Regions from separate parts of the Pseudoalteromonas sp. NJ631 genome, predicted to be linked through region 1. Evidence: riboswitches for the same ligand, from Rfam matches in the RefSeq annotation. Region 1 holds a riboswitch; the other holds the start of a gene.
What was found. Region 1 has a riboswitch for lysine ahead of lysC (lysine-sensitive aspartokinase 3). Riboswitches for the same ligand answer to the same signal wherever they lie in the genome.

Region 1 (3,310 bases):
ACCAGCTGCTGCTAACACAAAGCCAAGTCGGCTTTGAAATCCATCGCGCGTATGAGCCATGTCTGTAATCAATCATTATTTTTGTAGACGGCCGATTATACGTACTTCCGCTGAAAATGCGAGAGGTTCTAGCCGCGCCTCAGAAACTCGAGTTGGGCGTCTCTAGAAAGTCCATTTCCTCTTCTGTTGAATCGCGATTGAGTATTTCGTTTCGATGGGGATAACGGCCAAATCTATCGATAATTTTTTTATGCGCGACTTCAAAATCATAATTAGGCAGGTCGCGAAAATAATGGTCAGCGGCACGGTGGATGATGCGACTTTCGCTATGCATCATGGGTAGGTATAAAAACATCAATTCAGTATCATTGAGCTGGCGGTGATAGCCTTTTTCGATAGCGTGTTGGGTGAGGCTTAGCGCCAAAGGATCACAGGCAAACGCCTCTGGAGTGTCTCTGAATATATTGCGTGAAAACTGATCTAATATAATGATTTCGCACAGCGCGCCAAGTGGTGTTGCTCTCCAACTCGAAAGCTCACCTTGGTACGCCATTTGGTGCAAAATACCGAAGCGATTTTTTATAATGCGATCAAAGTCCGCAGACTTCTTCCACCAGTCTGATTCAGTGCATTCAACAAACCAGAATTCGTAGACGTCTTTATAATTCATGATGGCACTCCTAGGGAAAAACAAACTTGAAGGTCAGCAGACCCTAACCGTTATAAACAAAGTGCCACCCATTATTCAATAATGCAACTTTTTTATTAGTTGACTAATTACAATAAATTTACTTAAGCAACCTCTAGTAATTTGGCATGAATTGACTGCACCACCTGATCTGACTCCTGTTGCTCAACTAAAAAGCACAGATTGTGCTTGCTCGCACCATGGCAAATTAGTCGAATATTAAACTCTGACAACACATCCATCAGGTTAAGTTGGCACTTCTTCAACTGGATCTCAGAACCTATCATGGCCACCAAAGTAAGATTATTTTCAACGGTCACATGACAAAACTCGCCAAGTTCATCCAAACAAGCTTGTTCTAACTCTGGTCGAGAAGCATTCGGCGCATTGTCTAGTGTGAGCGCGACACTAATTTCCGAAGTCGTTACCAAGTCAACCGATATATTGTAATTACTTAAAATGGTGAAGATACGAGCCAAAAAGCCGCTAGCAAGGAGCATTTCAGGGCTCTTTAGCGTCAATAGTATTTGGTTTTTGCGTTGTGTCACTGCACGAATGCCTGCTTGCGCCGTTTTCTCTTTTTCAATCCAAGTGCCACCCGCTTGCGGATCACGACTTGAACCAACAAATACTGAAATACCTTTACGACTCGCTGGCAATATAGTTGCGGGATGTAGCACCTTAGCACCAAATGTCGCCATTTCTGCCGCTTCATCAAAACTCAAACGAGGAATTGGTCTAGCCTTTACACACAAACGCGGATCGGTACTGAAAATACCAACGACATCGGTCCAAATATGCACACTTGACGCGTCAATTGCCTCAGCTAACAATGCAGCACTATAGTCAGAACCACCACGACCAAGCGTAGTCGTCTGGCCGTATTGGTCACTACCAATAAACCCTTGTGTCACCTGTACTGTGTCGCCAAGTAGCGCGACCAAATTAGTTTGCGCAGCTTCACGCGTAGCTGCGACATTTGGATTCGCTTTACCAAATTGATTATCTGTTTTAAGCACTTTACGTACATCAAAGCGCGACGCCTGAACCTGGTTATTACGTAGTATTTGGGTAAACAAATAAGAAGAAAAACGTTCGCCAAAGCTCAGCATTTCATCGCATTGCTGTCTGCTAAGTGCAGGTAAACTCGCAAGGCTTTCAAATTCACTGAAAGTTTGCTTGTAACCCTCAGCAAGGTCAGCATCCAAAGACACTTGATCGATAATCGCTTGCTGTATGTTTTCAACCGCTGCAACAACTGCTTTGCGCCCGGCTTCATCTTCCTTTTGTTGGGTTAGCGTTACAAGGTGATTGGTTACGCCAGCACATGCACTAACAACGACCACTCGAACATTTGGGTTGTCACGAACAATGTGAGCACAACGAGACATAGCTTCAAAGTCAGCGACACTGGTACCGCCAAATTTGGCTACAACATACTGCGAATTCATTTTCTCTCCTCTCGACTGTTGGCACAGTCAAATTTTATAAGGAGAACTCGGCATGGGATTTCTAGAAAGACGAACGCTTGAAATGACCTTTGCCAGAAGCTCTCCACCAATACGGTGACAGTTCCGAGGATTCAGCCTCGTAAACCGAAGAATCGTTGCGACGAGCAACTTTTCTCCTCGGCGAATACTTCCCTCACTAGTGGTCATTGGTCTCGTCACCTCACACTAACTACCTAAGCATCGCGCCTCTTCTGTTTATTTTGCCTTTGTTAATCTGAATAAAAGCAAAATAAAAGCCCGCAATAAATGCGGGCGATGTGAGAAAATTATCTTTTAGCCGTCTAGGTGTCAAGTTATTTATGAAAAACTTATCCCAAAGCGGTAAAAAATTAAATCCATTGGTCTTAAATAAGCTGACCCGCGAAATACGCGCCACTATATCCAATGGTATATGCGATAAGCAGGTAGATACTCATTTTAAGATAGCTTGAGAAGGTTAAAGCTTTAACCTTACTCATTGCAATGATCCCCGCTGCAGAGCCAATAATGAGCATAGAGCCACCAACGCCAGTCGCATAAGTAAAGGTTAGCCATTGCGCTGGAGTCATCGTAATGTCTGCTTTTAATAGCGCAGCCGTCAAAGGCACGTTATCTACCGCCGCACTCATTAAACCGACCAAGTAGTTTGCGTATTCCGGCGCAAGATGCAGATATAAATCGGTAAACTTAGACAATACACCGACTTCTTTCAACGCACCAACTAATAACAGCACACCCACAAAGAACAATAAAGTGTCGTATTCAATTTCACGGATATAGTCGATGATTTTCTTATTTACGTCCTTCTTGCGCATCAAGAATTGCGCCATTAAGAACATCAAAGACAAGCCAAATAAGAAGGTTAACATCGGCGGTACATGGTATTGCACGCTTAAGAATAACGTGGCAAAAATGGTTGATAAGAAGATGAGCGCAATCGTGATATCGGTCTTTTCAATTCTGCGTAATTCAGCCTTTTCAAAGGTGATCTTATCATTCATGCCGATTGACAGCATCGCAGCTAAGATAAATACGCTAAAAATAGAGGGAGCGATTAGTAAAAGCAGATCAGGGATAGTCACTTTATCGGCTAGAAATATCATCAAGGTGGTTACATCACCGGTGATCAATG
Region 2 (3,310 bases), on a different contig from region 1:
CCAACCGCATAGCGGCCTAACTCCATCCATAATTCTTGCACTTGCGTGGCGGTTTTTATTAATGCGAGCGTGTCTAATAATTTCTGCCAATCGAGAGAAGGGCTTTGCCTATCATAGGGAATGCCAAGGCCGCCACCTAAGTCGAGCACCTTTAGAGTAATCCCTAAATCAGCAGCGAGCTGAACTAAAGGTGCAACCATTGCCTGCCAAAGTTCAGCGAGCGTATCGCTGCAGAGCATATTGCCCCACTGGAAAATATGCAGTCCGACAAAGTCTAGGTAGGTGTAGTCACTTAAAGTTAGGGCTTGCCACTGCTCTGCGCCAAGACCAAAAGGAGTCAGCGTATTGCCACCAAGTGGATTGTGCTCTGCTTTATCAAAGCGTAACTGCACCCGCAGTAAAACTTCAAATTGAAGCTCAAACTCTTCGGCCACTTGATTTAACCAGCGTACTTGATTGTGACTTTCAGCCACGAAAATACGTACGCCTTGTGTGGCAAAATGACGGATCTGCTTTAGCGATTTGGCAGGACCTGTGTTGAGCACGCGTTCAGGTGCGATCCCTTGAGATAACACCTGATCAAGCTCGCCGCTAGATGCCACATCAAAGTTAAACCCTGCGTTATCTAGGGTTTTAATGATATGTGATAACGGATTCGCTTTTACGGCATACCAAAGCTTAACGATTTGCTGATCAACTAAGGGCTTAACATGCGCACTTAGCTTATCTAAATCGTAGCAAAAGAATGGCGTATCTTGTTGCTGGATCAATGCCTCAGCTGCAATTCGCTGTGACGTGCTCAACCAAGTCATTAGCGTAGAACCTCTTCCAGCGCCAGTGATGCATCACTTTGTTCATCACGGTATTTTACTATAAGTGCGCATGACATACTTAATCCTTGCGCGCGTGCCCACTCACTTGAAGCTGGACGAGAGCCTGGGATCACTATCGCGTTTTCAGGGATGGCTTCACCTTTGTCAAGCAAGCGCTCGTTCACGCAATCATAGACTGGAATACTTGCTGAAAGGCGCACGCCCGGTGCTAATACGGCACCGCGTTTAACAACAACCCCTTCAACCAATACACAGCCTGCACCAATAAAGGCATCGTCTTCAACAACAACAGGACTTGCTCCAACTGGTTCTAATACGCCACCCACTTGCACTGCTGCACTAAGGTGCACATTTTTACCAATTTGCGCGCAAGAACCAACCAACGCATGACTATCTACCATAGTACCTGAATCAATATAGGCACCAATGTTGACATAAGCCGGTGGCATAATGATTGTGCCCGCTGCGACGTAAGCGCCACGTCTCACACTGCTTCCGCCAGGAACCATACGAACGCCATCTTGGGCAGCAAATCCGCGTGGTGCTAAGTTGTCTTTATCAACAAATCCACCCGGGAATTCCGTATTTACGCCATTTCTAAATGCTTCAAGGATCCCTTGTTTTACTTCTACATTAGCATGCCAATGGCCTTGCTCATCCTGTGTTGCAGCACGTACTGTGCCATTTTCTAAATCGTTTAGTAGGGTTAACCAGCTCATGTTTACTGCCTTAATTCCAAGATAAAATCGTTTCGTTCGCGCGAGTGATCGCATCGGTATGGGTGAGTTCCAAATGTGTCAGTGGCGGGCGCAAGTTTGGACTTGTGAGCTTCCCTTGCAAGTGCATTAACACTTTGACTGGTATGGGATTTGCCACTGCAAATAAGCTATTTGCAGCTTCTGACCAGGTGGTAAATAAATTAGGAGAGGTGCCGCTTAACGAGCGCCTTACAAATTCTGCGGTTTGCTGCGGCCATGCGTTTGCTGCAACAGACACCAGACCCGTTGCACCTGCTTGTGCAAAGTAGGGCATTAAGCCATCGTCGCCGCTATAGATTGCGACATCAGGCGCTGCCTGACGAAATGCTTCAAAGGTGGCAATATCACCACTGGCTTCTTTTAGTGCCCACAGATTAGGGTGGCAAGCTAGTTCGCCGAGTAGTTCAGGGGCGATGGCAACGGCACTGCGACCGGGTACATTGTAGAGCATGCAAGGGTTGTGGCTCTCATCGAGTAGTGTGCTAAACCAATGCGCCAGACCAACTTTGCCGGGCTTTGCGTAGATTGGTGAGCCAAGTAAGAGTGCATGAATGGGCTGCGTATTACAAAAGCGCACCCATTGTGTTTGCTGCTCAAGATTACTACCGCCAACGGCAACCATTAGTGGTACGCTTGGGGCGAGCTGGCAAACAAACTCAACGATTTGTTGCTGCTCTTGTTGGGTAAGCGCAAGGCCTTCGCCGGTACTGCCTAGTAAAAGAATACCGTTACGAGCCTGCTCTTGATCGCGTACAAGCGTCGTTAATGCGCTAAAATCAACCTGATTTTCAGCATCAAAAGGCGTTACTAAAGCCGTCCACAACGGATAGTCAGATAAGTTGAATTGTGATTTCATCTCTACCGAACTTAAATCATGTTCGGAGTTAGGAGGGTGTCCAAACTTCGAACCGTTAAAATTCGAAGAGCAATGGACTTAAAAAGGATAAGGCAGCCAATGGCCTTATTTTTCTAAGACCAGAAGCTCTCCACCAAGTATGTTGGTGACAGTCGCTGGGATTCAGCCCAGTCGCCCGAAATGAGTATTAGCAAACAATAACTCAATTTCTCGGCGTATATTCCCCTCACTAAGCTGCAACGGAGTTTGCTCTCCTTCACTTAGTTACCTGAATAACGCACCTCTTCCAGCCCTTAATTTGACGCCGTGGCATCAAACTATCTAAATAGGGTGAACACGCATTGAAACATTTTGGCCGTCTAGGTGTCAAGCATCGGACTGTAAATAATACGATTGTTAACTACACTTAACATTGCAGCTGAGACAATGCTATGAGATGAAAAACAAAAATATGTCGTTAATAAATAAAGTTAAAAATCGTTATATCGGGGCATTACTTGCTATGGCTATATTGCTGTCGATGGCGATGGGGATTATGCAGTATTTACTGTATCAGCAGAGCCAAGACGCGCACGTAATTAATATTGCGGGTATGCAGCGGATGTTGTCCCAGCGCATCGCGCTTTTCAGTGCACAAGAGGATAAAAGAGACAGTGAGGAGCTGCGTCAAACCATTGATAAATTTGAAAGTAATCATGAGTTTTTAACTAAAACAGAGGGAGGAGAGGCTATTTATTTGAATGAGGCGCTTGCAGCGCTTTACTACCAAGAGCCAGTGCAATTGGATTTACAAAGTAATACTTTTATCACTTTATCAAGGTCTCAGTTACAGCAATCCACTCCTCAACTGGTGGAACAAATCT

Region 2: another riboswitch for lysine. It lies ahead of dapA (4-hydroxy-tetrahydrodipicolinate synthase); the one in region 1 lies ahead of lysC (lysine-sensitive aspartokinase 3).

The regions. Positions count from the first base shown of each region.
Region 1 covers NZ_AKXJ01000019.1:83,433-86,742, reverse strand. Annotated here, with positions in the region: gene A587_RS0121765 (sodium-dependent transporter) at 1-60, opposite strand, end outside; gene A587_RS0121760 (DUF924 family protein) at 140-670, opposite strand; gene lysC (lysine-sensitive aspartokinase 3) at 793-2,139, opposite strand; lysine riboswitch at 2,228-2,398, opposite strand; gene nhaD (sodium:proton antiporter NhaD) at 2,544-3,310, opposite strand, start outside.
Region 2 covers NZ_AKXJ01000018.1:24,240-27,549, forward strand. Annotated here, with positions in the region: gene A587_RS0121035 (PLP-dependent decarboxylase) at 1-812, opposite strand, end outside; gene A587_RS0121040 (2,3,4,5-tetrahydropyridine-2,6-dicarboxylate N-succinyltransferase) at 812-1,552, opposite strand; gene dapA (4-hydroxy-tetrahydrodipicolinate synthase) at 1,563-2,447, opposite strand; lysine riboswitch at 2,563-2,741, opposite strand; gene A587_RS0121050 (response regulator) at 2,884-3,310, shown strand, end outside.